Regions from separate parts of the Sinomonas terricola genome, predicted to be linked through region 2. Evidence: riboswitches for the same ligand, from Rfam matches in the RefSeq annotation. Region 2 holds a riboswitch; the other holds the start of a gene.

Region 1 (7,510 bases), on a different contig from region 2:
TGGGGTTGCGAGGCCCTTTGGGGGCCGCGCGGTCCCCACTTTCGCAGACATTCCCACACGGTCACAACAGTTCCCACACAGGTGCAGCACAGGCTTCCACCGGGTTGCGTAAGCGCTTACACCTTATTGCCTGCGCGCGCGTATCGCGGCACCGCGCATCTGTCGAGTCACGAAATGTGACACCTTCGCTACGGCGCGAGGGAGGCGAAAGTCACAGAGCCCTGAGAGGCCTGCACCCGGACAGTCCGGTCCCCCGGCGGCGCGAACGTGAGCGCCGTGAGCGAGCGCGAGCCGTCGTCGACGAACACCTCGACCGAGGAGCGGTCCACGTAGACGCGCAGCCGTACGTGGTGCGCACCCGGGGCTCCCTTGGCGGCCCTCGCCGCGCGGTAGGCCTCCCCGGGAGCAGACGACGGCGACGACCGTGCGAAGGCGTCCGCACCCCGCTCGACGAATGCCTGCCCTGCAGCGAAGTCGTAGCCGATCGTCGCGTAAGCAGCCCCGCCGCTTGCGAGCTGGATGCGCGCCACGTTCCCGCCGTCGCCGGGCCCCCGCTCGAACTCGGCATCGAGCGCGAACGCCCCGTCGCCCGGCTGGGCCTGCTCGACCTCGGCGCCCGAGAGCTCCCGCGGAGAGCCCCCGCCTCCCGCCGGCACGGGCTCGGACGTGAGGCGAGCGGCGCCGTCGACCGTCCTGAGCCGCACTGTCCGCACGATCGAATCGGCGCCCGCCCAGTCGCCCGTCGGGAGGAGGTTCGCGTACGCCCAGTTGTTCATCCAGGCCATGAGGTATCGCGAGTTGCGCCGCTCCGCGGGCCCCAGGCGCGGATCGTCCCACGTGACGGCCGCGTAGAAGTCCGGTCCGTCGTCGGCCCATTGATGCGCGCGGTCCCCGCCGTCCGGGACGAAACGCGTCCCATCCCACGTCCCGGTCCAGTAGGCCGTGCCGGTCGTACGGCCCTCGGACGCGCCGTTCGCGCCCGCCATGAGGACCCAGCGCGGTGCCTGCGGGTCGCCGTCGAGATTCAGCTCGAAGAGGTCCGGGCACTCGAGGACGCCGAGATCCTGGGTCTCGAAGCCGGACGCGTAGCTCCACGCGCGCAAGTCCTTCGACGTGTAGAAGCCGATCTTGTGGCCTTCCGCGAGGGCCATGACCCACTGGCCGTGCGCGTCGTCGCGGACGATCTTCGGGTCGCGCCAGTCCTTCGCCCCGGGGTTGGGCATGACCGGGTTGCCGGCGTAGCTCGTGAAGCTGCGCCCGCCGTCGGAGGAGGAGAAGAGCGACTGCCTCTGCACGCCGTCGAGCTGCTGGGTCAGGACCGCGACGAGGGCGCCCTTGCCGAAGCCCGCCGCGCCGTCGTCGTCGACCACGACGCTGCCTGTCTCGACGTCGCCGAGCCCGTTCGCAAACTTCTCGATCGCCGTGCCCGCGTCCGTCCAGTGGATCAGGTCGGTGCTCGTCATGTGCCGCCAGGAGGTACCGTTCCCTGTCGGGTAGTCGGCGTTGTAGAGGTAGTACGCGTGCCACACGCCGTCGATGAGGATCGGGCGCTGCGGATCGTTCATCCAGTGCGCCGCGGGGGCGTTGTGGAACGCGGGGCGGTAGGGGTCGGACGACGGCGCGCGGCCCGCGGGGGCGGCCGGCGCTTCGTGCGGCGGGGCCCCTTGGAAGACCAGCGTGCCGACGGCGAGGACGACGGCGGCGACCGCGAGGACGGCGGCGACGATGGGCCAGGGCTTGCGGGGGCGGGGGAAACGGAAGGGCAGGAACTGCGGGCGGGGGAAACGGGCCATGAGGATCTCGGGGTAGCGAGCGGTGGACCCGTCGAGCCTACCGGGCCGGTCAGGGCCCGCGGGTGACAGACTAGCCCCGTGGCACCCTCGCGATTCCTTCCGTTGCGCCGCAGCGCCCGCGCAACGCTGTGGTGCACGCTCGCGGCCGCGATCCTTCTCGCCCTCACGGCGTGGACCCTCGAGGAGTGGCTTGGAGCCCTCGCCCTCGCCGCCCTCGCGGCGTTCGTGCTGAGCGCGCTCTACGCGATCCTCGGCATGGGCCGCTACTGGTTCGCGGCGGCGGCCGCCCTCGGTACGGCGCTCACGATCGGGTGCTCGCTCGCGTTCCTCCGGGTGCTCGGCGTCGCGTGGGACGACGCCCCGAACACGGTCACGAGCGTCTCGAGCCGAGATGCGGACCCCTATTTCGCGGGGGCTGTCGTGGCGCTCGTCGCGACGCTCGGAATCCTGTTCGCGGGCGCCGTGTGGCCGCGTCGGCGGCAGGCCGCACGCCGTCCGGGCCCCGCCAAGCCCTCGCGCCCGGCGCCGTCAGGAACTCGCCGCCCGCCACGGCCCACGGCCACGGCCACGAGGTCTAGTGCCGGTGCCCGTGCTTCCGCTCCCCGGCCCGCGGCACCGCGAAATCGGTGAGGCGGGCGTCCTGGCCGTCGAGCTCGCCCCACGGCTTGTCGACCTCGAGCACGGCGAGGCCAGTCGTCGGGAAGTGGTTCGCGGCGTCGAGATAGGCGTCCTGATCCGAGTCGCGCGAGGCGAGGCGCAGCACGAGGTCCTGGACGCCGGGCATGTGCGCGATGAGCAGGAGCGTGCGCACCGTTTCAGGCACGTGATTGACGACGGCGAGCATGCGCCCCGCGCCGGCCGCGTACAGGCCTGTCTCGAGCTTGGGCGTGGGAGCGAGGTCGCCGAGCTCGTCGCACACCCACGTGCACGTCTGGCGCGTGCGCAGCGCGACCGAGCAGAGGATGAAGTCGGGCACGACCTCGTGGTGCAGGAGCCACTTCCCCGCCTCGGGGGCGTCGGCGTGGCCGCGCTCCGCGAGCGGGCGCTCGATGTCCGGCACGCCCTCCGGCCACGCCGCCTTCGCATGGCGCAGGACGACGAGCCTCTTGACGTGGTGCTTGCTCATGGAGCAAGCCTAGGGGCCGGGTCCGTCAGATGGAGTACTCCGGCGCCGCCCACACGACCACCTCGGGGTGCTCGTAGAAGCGGTAGCCCTGCCCGCGCACCGTCCGGACGGTGTTCGCGAGGCGGCCGAGCTTCGAGCGGAGGCGGCGGATGTGGACGTCGATCGTGCGCTCGTTCGGAACCTCTTCGGCGTTCTTCCACAGGTTCTCGAGGAGCTCGTCGCGGCTCACCGTGCGCGTCCCGTTCTCGACGAGGTAGTTGAGGAGCTCGAACTCCTTGAACGTGAGGTTGAGCGTGAGCCCGTCGAGGTGGACCTCGCGGCGGGCGAGGTCGATGAGCACGCCGCTCGGGCGGCTCTCGTTCGGCTGGGCGGAGCGCGGCTCGGGGCGCGGGCGGTTGCCGATGGTCGGATCGCCGAACGTGGAACGGACGACGTCGAGCGGGCTCCCCTGAGCGGCGGCCGGGGCGACGGCGACGGCCGCGTAGCTTTCGACGCCCGGAACGAGGTTCTGGGCGTAGGCGCGGATCTCCTGCGCGATCCGGGCGATCGAGGAGCCCGCGGCCGCGGCCTGCTCCTCGGAGATGCCGACGTAGAGGACGAAGCCGTGGGCCACGGTGTCCGCGGCGACCGCGCGGACCGGCTCGACGCCCGGAGCGATCACGGGGGTCGGCGCGGTCATGGGAGAGTAGTCCTCGACGGGGCGGAGGGGGCGGGACGCGCCGTAGGGCTCAGGCTGGCCCGTGGTGCGGCCGCCGAACGGCTGACGGGCGGCAGCGGCCTGGGCGCGCTGCGCGTTGCGGACAGAGATGTGGACGTATCCGGATGCAACTGACATGAAGTGCTGACCTCTATGTGACTAGCCGCGTACGGCTTCGAATGCTGAACAGGGGGAGCGAAAAGCCAAGTGCTGGGGTGGCGCAGTCAGCTATGCATTCGACAACGGCACATCGTCCGAGCGGCCGATGGGCCGGTGCGGATGTCCAGTGCAGGAGCCGTTGAGTTCTTGTTCACACTTCGAGTGTCCCCGTAACAATGGCTACAGGCAAGTAACAATGGGGGTCCCGTCTCACATAATGAGACGAATCGCGAGATTGTGACATATCTCACAATTCGGCAAGTGGCACATGTGAACCTGTTTTTTCACATCTAGGGCCCGAAAATCGGGCTCCGTCGAATATTGTTCGACGGCATCGGGGCTTCGCAGAGCTGTCCGGTGACCGCGCAACTGTCTCATTATTCGGACAGTTGTAGAAATCACGCCCGCGAGTGTGCATGCGAACTGGACTCGTCCGCGCTCCCTTCTGCAGAATATCCGGCCCCTATCCGGGCCCTGCCCATCCGCTGTTACCCAAATGTGACAAAGGTTCACGTCATACCGTACGGTGGAACAAGTGCACGGGAAACCCCGCGCAACGCTGAGCCCCTGTTCGCCGAACTCTGCCGACAGCTCAGCGTGACATCTAAGGCAGAGACGGAGGACCCAATCGGTCGCCTCAGGTTCCGCCCAGCGCGGGACCGCGGCCAGGGGTGAAGCCCACGCCACATGGCGAGGGCCGGATGGCTCGCATCCGAACCCGGCAGCTAACTTCGCAGGCGCTAACGAGAGGTTCCTTGCGTGAGCAACACCATGACCCTGGGTACGCCTGTGCGCCGTCGGGGCCGCCATCGCGCGGAGACCCCGCCGAGCCGCCTCACCCGCATCACCGCCGGACTGGGCACCGCCACCGGCGGCCGCTACCGGAACGCCGTCGTCGCCGCATCCGTCGGCCTTGCCGCGGCCGTGAGCGGCGGGGCCGCCGCCGGCGGCGACGTCGCGGCCGCGGGCTCGATCTCCCCCGTTGCCTCGCCCCAGATCAACGCCGCGGCCGACGCGAAGCTCGACTTCATCCGTCCGAGCGTCGGCTCGATCTCGAAGGCCGACGCCGACCAGCAGGCCCAGGCCGCCGCGGCCGCCGCCAAGGCCGAACTCCTCAAGACCCAGCCGGTCAATGACCCCGCCGGCGCCCAGGCCTACGCCTCGACCCAGCTCGCCAAGTTCGGCTGGGGCCAGGACCAGATGCAGGCCCTCATTACGCTGTGGAACCGCGAGTCCAACTGGACCACGACCGCCACGAACTCGAGCAGCGGCGCGTACGGCATCGCCCAGGCGCTCCCGGGCGGCAAGATGTCCTCCGCCGGAGACGACTGGCAGACGAACTACCGCACCCAGATCGACTGGGGCCTCGGCTACATCAAGAGCCGCTACGGTTCCCCCGCGAACGCCCTCGCGTTTCATTACACGCACAACTGGTACTGATCGGTTGCCGTCCACACGGCGGCAAGCCGAGGCGACCACAGACGACGGCGCCGCTTCCCACCGAGGGAAGCGGCGCCGTCGTTCGTTGAAGCCCGGGCGAGATCTGGCCACTCGACTTGCGAAAGGTGGCCACTCGTCGGGGGCATGACGAGTGGCCACCTTTCAACCAACGAGTGGCCACCTTTCAACCAACGAGTGGCCACCACCGAAGGAACCCGGCCTAGTTGCTCTGGCCCGTCGCACCCGGCGTGCTGGACCCGGACGAGCTCGCCGCGGATTCAACGAGGATGGTGAGCGCGGCGTTGCCGTCCTTGAGGGCGGTGACGCGAACGCTCTGGCCCGTTGCGAGGCTCGAGGCCGTGAGAGAGCCCTGGCCCTGGGACTGCGACTGCCCCTGTGACTGGCCCTGCTGGCGTGTGCCCCGGGCGCCGAAGCTCGCGATCGTGGTCTGCGACGAGATCGCGTACGTCTGCACGTAGCCGTCGGGGCTCTTGACGGTCATCTGGCTGGCCGAGACGGCCGTGATCGTGCCGGTCTGCTCGAGCTCAGTCACGTACTGTCCGTTGCGCTGCACGACGTACTCGCCATGAACCGCCTGCCCCGCCGCGCCGAGGCCAAGGTTGCCGGGGCCGAACCCGCCGCCCTGGCGCAGGCCGTTCTGGCCGGGTCCGTTCTGGCCCGGAGCGTTCTGGCCAGCGCCCGGGCCGCCGAGGCCCTGGCCGCCGGCGTTGTCATTCGCCGCGTTGTTGACCGCGGTCGTTGCCGCGTACACCGCGGCGCCTGCACCGCCCACGACGACGACGGCGACCCCCGCCGCGGCGAGTCCCTTCTGGACGGGCGTGAGGCGGGCGAGCCGCCCCTTCTTGGGGGCCGCGGGCGGCTGCTGCCCCCATCCTTGGCCGGATGCGGGTGAGCCCGGGGCACCCCAGCCCTGGCCCGGCGCGCCATAGCCCGGGCCATAGCCCTGGCCCTGGGGACGGGCGGACGACGGCGCGCCCCACCCGGGTGCCGCGTTGGAGCCGGGCGCAGCCCAACCCTGGGCAGGCTGCGCACCGGGCGCGGGATGCTGCCCCGGCCCGCCCCAGCCCTGGCCCTGCGCGGGCGGGACGCCGGGCTGCACGGCGGTGGGGGCCTGGCTGGGGTAGAGCGTCTCGGTCGGCTGCGCGGCCGGGTCGACCGGCCGGGCGGGCTGCTCCGGGGTGGGCTGCTGTGGCGCGCGGCCCGGCTGGGGGTCCTGCGGCGCGGGGTTCTGTCCGAGTGACATGCTGTTCCTCCGTGGGTCGTCTGTCAGCTGCAACCAGAGTCGCCGCGAATCCTGTGCCGCCGCTGTGCCGTTCGGCTGGACTGGCTGTGCTTCGCCCCGCGCAAGGGCACCGATATTCGGGCCGAGGTCTACGCTTGGCTCCACAGGGTGCACACAGGAAGAACTCAGGCTTGGACTACCCATCCACAGGAGGCTGGAACCATGGCAAGCCCCTACACGACCAACAACCTGCCGTCCCTGACCCACCCAGACGGCTCGCCCATCCGTGCTCTCGTGGTCGACGACGAACCGAGCCTCTCCGAGCTCATGAGCATGGGCCTGCGGATGACGGGGTGGAGCGTGCAAGTTGCCGCTGACGGGCCTGCCGCGGTCAAGGCCGCGCGCGACTTCCGCCCCGATGTCCTCGTGCTCGACGTCATGATCCCCGGCTTCGACGGCGTCGAAGTCCTCAAGCGCGTGCGCCAGTTCCTCCCCGAGGTGCCCGCCCTGTTCCTCACGGCGAAGGACGCCGTCGAGGATCGCATCTCGGGCCTCGCCGCGGGCGGCGACGACTACGTGACGAAGCCGTTCAGTATGGAGGAGGTCATGCTTCGCCTCCACCGCCTCGTGCAGCGCTCGGGGGTCGCGGCGCAGGACGACGCCGAGCTCGTCGTCGGAGACCTCGTGCTCAACACCGACACGCGCGAAGTGACCCGCAGCGGCGAGGACATCCAGCTCACGGCGACGCAGTTCGAGCTGCTCCGCTACCTCATGGAGAACCCGAAGCGCGTCATCAGCAAGGCGCAGATCCTCGATCGCGTGTGGCAGTACGACTTCGGCGGGCAGGCGAACATCGTCGAGCTCTACATTTCCTACCTGCGCAAGAAGATCGATGCGAACAGGGCGCCCATGATCCACACCGTCCGCGGCGCGGGCTACGTCATCAAGCCCGCTGACGGATGAACCAGCTCTCAGGGGCCGTGCCGCGTTCGACGGCCGACGGCGACGAGCAGCGCCGCCGTTGGCGCGACCCCAACTCGTGGCACCTCCGC
Region 2 (7,510 bases):
CCCGCTTCCGGCGGCGTAGCCCGCGGCGTAGGCGGCGAGGAAGGTCGTGAGCGGTGCGGCCGGGCGGACGATCGCGTGCGCGGCCACCCCCGCAAGGCCGAGGACGGCGTCGATGTCCACCTCGAGGCCCTCGAGTTCGAGCGCCGCGCCGAGCTCGTCGTTCCACGCGCGCAGGACCGCGTCGACGTCGGACTTCCCGCCCTCCGCGCTGGCCGGCTGGGCGGCGTTCCCCGAATCGGGGGCTGGCTCGGACATCTCGGGCTCCTCGGCTGTGCTCGGCGTGCCCGGACCCTCCGGGCGTCGAATGCCCCAGCGCTCCGCAGCAGGCCACGTGTCGACATCGTCCACGAGACCCGAGGGAAGCCGCAGGGGCTGCACAGCCAGCCTAGCAATGAGGTGCTTCACAGGGCGGTCCGCGAGACCCCCATGTGACGCGAGTTCCCCGAGGGCCCGCTCGAGGGGAGCACGGCGATACAGGCCGAGCAGCGGCTGGAGCCGCCCGTCGTCGTCCTCGGCCAGGAACGCGTCGACGTCATGCTCTGCCGCTTCCGCCGTGAGCCGCGTGAGAGCTTCCGCGGCGCGCGGCACGTCGACCGCGAGCACCGCGACCCACGGAGGCGCCCCCGCGGCCGGCCGCCCCGCCCCGAGCGCCGCGACCCCGGCGCCGAGGGCCGCGACGGGCCCCCCGAACCGCGGTTCCTCGAGCACAAAGAGAACGTCGCTCCGCGCGCTCTCGCGTACGCCGCCGCCCGTACCCACGCCCCGAGGGCCGACGACGACGGCGCGCCCCGCCCCGGCGACGGCCGCGAGGGCGCGCTCGAGGAGCGTCGATCCGTCGAACACGAGCAGCGGCTTCGGGAAGCCGCCGAGCCGGCTCGAGCGGCCGCCCGCGAGGATGACGGCATCGAACGCCAGGCTGGCCGCCCCGCGCCCGGGCGTGTCTCCGTTCAGGCCGCCGACTCCGGGGCGAGGAACGGACTCCACTGGGCCACGGGCTTCTCGAGTTCCTTGATCTGCCACACCGTCCCGATGGGCGGCTGAGGTGTGAAACGGAGCTTCCAGCCCATCTCGGCCGGCGTGTGATCGCCCTTGACGTTGTTGCAGCGGAGGCAGCACGCCACGAGGTTCTCCCAGCTGTCCGCACCGCCGCGGGACTTCGGGAGCACGTGGTCGATCGTGTGGGCTGTCTTGCTGCAGTACGCGCACTGATGCCCGTCCCGTCGCAGCACGCCGCGTCGGCTGACGCTCGCAGTGTGGGTGCGGCGGGGTCTGATGTATCTGTTGAGCAGGATGACGGACGGGCGTCCGAGCACATCACGAGGACCGACGACCGGATCGTCGTCTTCCACCACGATGCTCGCCTTCCCGGCGAGGACAAGCACGAGCGCCCGGCGGAAGCTGACAACCGCCAGTGGTTCGTATCCGGCATTCAAGACGAGTGTGCGCATGCGCGTTCCTCTTCACGGCCGCACCCGGTCAGGGGCACAGGGCCGGCTGCCCTGTGCGTGGCCGGGCTGATCGACACTCTTAGAGTACTGAACGTCTTCGCAGTTCCACGAACGGAGGGTCTCTCCGGCGCAACGTGTACGCGATTATTCACCCGCCGGACACCTCGCGAAACAACGCAGCGCCCCTCCCGGAGGGGAGAGGCGCTGCGCTGAGCGTTGGTGCGGGCTGATCAGCCGCCGACGCGGATGAAGACCGGGCCGGAGCCGACGTTCACGCTGTAGAGAACAGTGTTGCTGCCGTTCCAACCACCGTGGACGGCCATGCCGTTGCCGACGTACACGGCGATGTGGGCCATGCCCATGCCGCCGTTCTGGTAGTAGGCGAGGTCGCCCGGCTGAGCCTCAGCGGCGCTCACCTGACGGCCGAGCGAGAGGTAGCCCGCCGGCCAGCCGTGGTAGTAGATGCCGACCGCGGCGAGCGCGTTCGTCACGAGGGCGGTGCAGTCCTGGTGCACGCCGAGCTGCGCGTACGCGGCAGCGGCGATCGCGGCGCCCATGCCGCTCGAAGCCACCGGCTTCGCGGCAGCCGGGGCGGCAGCAGTGTTGGTGGATGCCGTGCGGACCGTGTTGCTGACGGTCTGCACCGGGGCCGGGGCGGCCTGCGACTCGACGGCGGGGCGCTCGAAGCTGACCTGAGCGCCGGCGTCAGCGGCAACGTTGGACTCGACGGCCGTCTGGACCTCGAGGGCGGTGGGGGCGGAAGCGTCACGCTGCGTGGGGATTTCCGCAGCGTTCGCGGCAACGCCGCTCGTGAGCACAAGGCCGGACGCGGCAGCAAGGACCGCAGCCTGACGGCCCACGCCACTGGCGTTCTCGGTCACAGCCTTGGCAATGACGGCGATGGAGGAGGTGTTCTCGGCGCGGTGCCGAGCGATTCCAGCGCGAGTGGACATCTCGGGTGTTTCTCTCTTTCGTCGCCGCGCACCACGGGGTATCGGTACGCGGTTGAGGGAGCGGCCACTGGGGGAAAGCCGCACGAGCCTCACGGTCAGGGGTCAGCGGAGCGTGTAGAAGGCGGAGCTTTCGGTGTGGGTCGACTTCGCCTTCTGTGACGTGTCCATGCGGTGGGCGCGGACGGCGTCGGAGAGGACCGAGGCATGGCCGCCAGCCTGACGGCTGACGATGCCTGCGTTACCCGACGCAGCCTGCACAGCAGCGATCAAGCTGCTGCGGACCAGCGCGGCCCGGTGACGCGCAATGACGTTGCGTGACGACACAGAGGTAGCCTCTCCCAATGCCTGCGAGGTGAGCTGTCGGGTTCGGACTGGAAGTATCCGGCCTCCCGGTGCGAACACCGGGCTGCTTTACCCCAAGGCCCTCCGTGAGGAGGACCAGAATTGGTTCCCCCGCCCCTGCCAGACGGTTGTGCGAACGGATTCCGGTCGGCGGCAGAGCTAGGCAATCCGACCGGATGTTCCAACTTGGTTGGAGTTGGAACAAGAACGAGCGTAGCGGACGCAGAACGAAAAGTCACATTCGGATCACAGCCAAAACCAAGATCATCACGAACCGGAAACAGCGGATCCGAGGACTCCGATCAGAGCCACCCGACCGGATCGACGACCTCGCCGTTGACCATGACCTCGAAATGGAGGTGGCAGCCCGTCGAGGCGCCCGTGGTTCCGCTCAGCGCGACCGCGTCCCCACGGCCCACCTTCTGGCCCACCGAGACGCTGAACGAGGAGAGGTGGTTATACGTGGTCTCGAGCCCGTTGCCGTGATCGATGACGACGCGGGTGCCTCCGCCGAAGGGGTGCCAGCCCGCGAAGGTCACCGTGCCGGCCGAGGAAGCCCGCACTGTAGAACCGCATTGCGCGACGAAGTCCTGGCCCCGGTGGAATTCGCGCGCTCCCCCGATCGGGCTCACTCTGTACCCGAACGGCGAGGACTGCACGAGCGTATCGAGCGGCGCACCGAGCGAGCCCTTGGCCTGGGCGGGCGCAATGCTTCCTGCGGACTGGGAGCGGAGCAGACCTTGGAGCTTCCCATCGGGGTCTTGGGCAACGGGGTCTTGGGCGATTCCGATGCCGGACCGGGCGAACGTGACGGGGGCCGTCCGCGGGCGCTGAGACGAGCGCTTCGGCCGCGGCAGCAGGCTCAGGCACTGGAGCGACCGCCGTGCCGATCGCCGCCGTCTGAACGCCTACGGCGAGCACGACGCCGGTCGCGGCGAGGGCAACGCCCAGCTTGTGGCCGGTGCTCGCGGTCGCCGCGCGCATGAGGTCGCGGGCAGGGGCCTGGCGGAGCGAGCGCCGCTGGGCTCGCGCGGCGTCGCGGGGTCGCAGGCCGGTGGAGGAATCGGGGCGCGCCGACGACGGCGCATGCGCGCGCCGTCGCCCATGGACGGGTGAAGTCAAACTCGTAGCCTCTCTCTTCCGCCTGCGGAGTTAGCTGTCGGATTCGAGTCGGAGAGCAATGACTCGGCCCGCACGCGCGCGAACGCATGGGGGCTTCACCCCGAGACCGCTTCCGCGGTCGAGTGGTGGGTCCCCCGCCTCTGCCATGGGTGGGTGCGGCCAGCTCCGCTGGCAGAGCTCGGCGCACGGAGACGGCGGCGCCAGTGGGCGCCACCCCCATGATACGTCGGGCGGGGCCGTTTCGTAATCTTCCCGTTACCTTTAGTGAGACAGGTCTCGCAGCTTGCCGATCACGCATTCATCCAAAGAACGGAATTAATGTGAGAAGCCGATGTTCGATCCTGTGAGAAGTTCAGGAATGTGCCGTCAGCCGATCGAGACGAACACGTGGGCTGCGACCTCGACGGGAAGTTCGAGCGCGCCGTCGACCTTGGGCGTCCGCACGGAAATGTAGTCGCCGACCCGCTCGAGGGCGATCTTCGCCCCAGGCCGGATCCCGCCTTCGTCGAGCTGCGCGAGGAGCTCGGGATCGACCTGGATGGGCTCGGCGAGGCGGCATACGACGACACGCGAACCCGGCGCATACTCACGCATCGCATCGACGAGCGTCACGACGCCCTCGGCGAATCCTTCAGAGGGCACGCCGCCGAGCGCCTCGAGTCCGGGGATCGGGTTGCCGTAGGGCGATTCGCTCGGCTTGCCGAGCAGTTCGTAGAGGCGTCGCTCGACGCGCTCGCTCATGACATGCTCCCAACGGCAGGCCTCGTCGTGGACGTATGCCCAGTCGAGGCCGATGACGTCCGCGAGCAGGCGCTCCGCGAGACGGTGCTTGCGCATGACCTCCGTCGCGCGCTTGCGGCCCGAGTCCGTGAGCTCGAGGTGGCGGTCCCCCGTGACGACGACGAGGCCGTCGCGCTCCATGCGCGCCACGGTCTGGGACACGGTCGGGCCTGAGTGGCGGAGCCGTTCGGCGATGCGCGCGCGCAGGGGCACGATGCCCTCCTCCTCGAGCTCGAGGATCGTGCGGAGGTACATCTCGGTGGTGTCGATGAGATCAGTCATGCGGTCAACGGCTCCTCGGACGCGATTCGGCGGGCTCCGCGGCCAGAAGATCGTGGGACACGGTGCGCACAGCCAGTCTAGCTTATTTTGAACAGCTCAGATTAGGGTCGTGGCGGGGTTCCGCTCCATCGCCCAGCCGTAGCGTTCCGTCGTCGCATGCAGGCCGATTCGCACGGCGCCGAGCGGTTGCGGCAGACTGTTTTGGGGCGGATCGCACCGCCTTCGACGTCGCAAGGAGCCTTGAGTGAGCGAAACGAACCAGCTTGTCATTCCCGCCGACCTTCGCCCAGCCGACGGCCGCTTCGGCGCGGGCCCGTCGAAGGTCCGCCAAGAGCAGGTGGACGCGATCGCGGCCGCCGGGTCGTCGCTCCTCGGCACCTCGCATCGCCAGGCGCCGGTCAAGAACCTCGTGGGCTCGGTGCGCGAGGGCCTCACGTCGTTCTTCGCGGCACCTGAGGGCTACGAGGTGATCCTCGGCGTCGGCGGATCCACCGCGTTCTGGGACGCCGCCGCCTTCGGTCTCGTGCGCTCGAAGGCCCAGCACCTCTCCTTCGGCGAGTTCGGCTCGAAGTTCGCCAAGGCCACGGACAAGGCGCCGTTCCTCGAGGCGTCGAGCATCCGCACGTCCGAGCCCGGCACCCGGCCGGAGCCGGTCGCGGAGGCCGGCGTGGACGTCTACGCCTGGCCCCAGAACGAGACGTCGACGGGCGTCGCGGCTCCCGTCCGCCGAGTTGACGGCGCCGACGAGGGTTCACTCGTGGTCATCGACGCGACGAGCGCCGCGGGCGGCCTCGACGTCGATGTCTCCCAGAGCGACGTCTACTACTTCGCGCCGCAGAAGAACTTTGCGTCCGACGGCGGCCTGTGGCTTGCGCTGTTCTCCCCCGCTGCGCTCGAGCGCGTCGAAGAGATCAAGGCGTCCGGCCGCTGGATCCCCGACTTCCTCGACCTCAAGACCGCAGTCGACAACTCGAAGCTCAACCAGACGTACAACACGCCGAGCCTCACGACGCTCGTGAGCCTCAACGCCCAGGTCGAATGGCTCAACGCCCAGGGCGGCCTCGCGTGGGCCGCGAAGCGCACGGCGGATTCCGCGAGCCGCGTCTACTCGTGGGCCGAGGCCTCGGCCTACGCGACGCCGTTCGTCGCGGACCCGGCCGAACGCTCGAACGTCATCGCGACGATCGACTTCGACGAGTCCATCGACGCGGCGCAGGTCGCGAAGGTCCTCCGTGCGAACGGAATCGTGGACACCGAGCCGTACCGCAAGCTCGGCCGCAACCAGCTGCGCATCGCGACATTCGTGGCGATCGAGCCCGACGACGTCACGAAGCTCACGCAGAGCATCGACTACGTGGTGGGCGCGCTCCGCGGCTGACGCCCTCGTCGGACCTGTTTGGCACAGAAGAACCCCCGGCCTTCCGACCGGGGGTTCTTCTGTGCTGCGTCCCCGCTATTGTGCTGCGGACCCGCGGCCCAATTGCGGGGAAGGGCACCCCATAGAGGATGAGTCAGTCGATCTCGTCGTCGATATCGGTGATTCCGGCGGCCTCGGCGTCGGCGGCTTCCTCGGCCTCCTCCTCGGCCTCCTCCTCGGCGAGCTCGTCGTCGTCGACCGCTTCCTCGTCGTCGACCGCTTCCTCGGCCTCGTCGTCGTCCTCCGCCGCGACCTCCGCAAGCTCGTCCTCCTGCGCTTCGCTGTCCTCGGGCCGGACCCGGTCGGACCACGGCACCCACTCAGGTGCGAGGACCGAGTCCTCGCTCGGCAAGAGGCCAAGCTCGCTCACGGTCACGACTTTCGAGCGCGAGACCCGTGCCACGGTGACGAACCAGTGCCACCCGCGGTAGCCCGGGCGGAGGCACTCGAAGAGATGCGTCACGAGGCGCTCGCCCTCGCTCTTCGCCGCCACGTGACTGCCCACCTGCTCGGCGTCGACCGCTTCGAGGAGTGCCGTGCGCGCGGCGTCGACGGCGCCCGCGAGGAACGCGTCCGGCTTTCCGGCGCGCCACGCGGGCACCCCCGGGCGGGAGAAGCGCGGGGATGCGTCGTGGGAGGTGACTTGGGCGTTCATGCTACGCGTCGAGTTGGTCCGCGACGCGGCGGAGGGCCGCCGCGATCGTCGTGGCCTTGTCCGGATACGTGCCCCTCGAGAGCTGGCCCGAGAGGTTGTCGAGGACGCTCACGAGGTCCTGGACGATCGGCGCGAGTTCGCGGGCGGGCATGCGCTTGGCCTTGGACACCGACGGGAGCTTCTCGAGGACGTGGACGCCGAGTGCCTGCGGGCCGCGCTTGCCCTCCGCGACGCCATACTCGAGCCGCGTTCCGGTCCTGATCTCCCCGGCGTCGGCAGGCACGGCGCTGCCCGGCAGGAAGACCTCATGGCCGTCGTCGCCAGCGATGAACCCGAAGCCCTTCGCCTTGTCGAAGAACTTGACCTTGCCTGTGGGCACTGCCCTGACCCCAATCTGTTGGCACGGCGAACTGCTCGCAGTCCGCGGAGAATAGCGGGCGCCGGTCCTGGCGCCGTCACCTCTAGGTTACTGTGTTCCGCCGTTGCCGTGGCGCGGTGTGAAGGGGTGCTC

What was found. Region 2 has a riboswitch for cyclic di-AMP ahead of SPF06_RS22090 (M23 family metallopeptidase). Riboswitches for the same ligand answer to the same signal wherever they lie in the genome.
Region 1: linked by a shared signal. The riboswitch ahead of SPF06_RS16680 (aggregation-promoting factor C-terminal-like domain-containing protein) and the one ahead of SPF06_RS22090 (M23 family metallopeptidase) in region 2 are both predicted to bind cyclic di-AMP.

The regions. Positions count from the first base shown of each region.
Region 1 covers NZ_JAYGGQ010000014.1:17,116-24,625, reverse strand. The annotation lists gene SPF06_RS16700 (glycoside hydrolase family 32 protein) at 189-1,793, opposite strand; gene SPF06_RS16695 (hypothetical protein) at 1,872-2,423, shown strand; gene SPF06_RS16690 (SixA phosphatase family protein) at 2,368-2,919, opposite strand; gene SPF06_RS16685 (winged helix-turn-helix domain-containing protein) at 2,945-3,754, opposite strand; cyclic di-AMP (ydaO/yuaA leader) riboswitch at 4,338-4,530, shown strand; gene SPF06_RS16680 (aggregation-promoting factor C-terminal-like domain-containing protein) at 4,535-5,215, shown strand; gene SPF06_RS16675 (hypothetical protein) at 5,436-6,479, opposite strand; gene SPF06_RS16670 (response regulator transcription factor) at 6,681-7,421, shown strand; gene SPF06_RS16665 (sensor histidine kinase) at 7,418-7,510, shown strand, end outside.
Region 2 covers NZ_JAYGGQ010000002.1:181,886-189,395, forward strand. The annotation lists gene SPF06_RS05470 (NTP transferase domain-containing protein) at 1-984, opposite strand, end outside; gene SPF06_RS05475 (HNH endonuclease) at 948-1,448, opposite strand; gene SPF06_RS05480 (NlpC/P60 family protein) at 1,679-2,401, opposite strand; gene SPF06_RS05485 (hypothetical protein) at 2,504-2,725, opposite strand; cyclic di-AMP (ydaO/yuaA leader) riboswitch at 2,730-2,888, opposite strand; gene SPF06_RS22090 (M23 family metallopeptidase) at 3,046-3,402, opposite strand; cyclic di-AMP (ydaO/yuaA leader) riboswitch at 3,870-4,036, opposite strand; gene SPF06_RS05495 (iron-dependent transcriptional repressor DtxR) at 4,232-4,927, opposite strand; gene serC (phosphoserine transaminase) at 5,172-6,305, shown strand; gene SPF06_RS05505 (DUF3027 domain-containing protein) at 6,439-6,999, opposite strand; gene SPF06_RS05510 (cold-shock protein) at 7,001-7,378, opposite strand.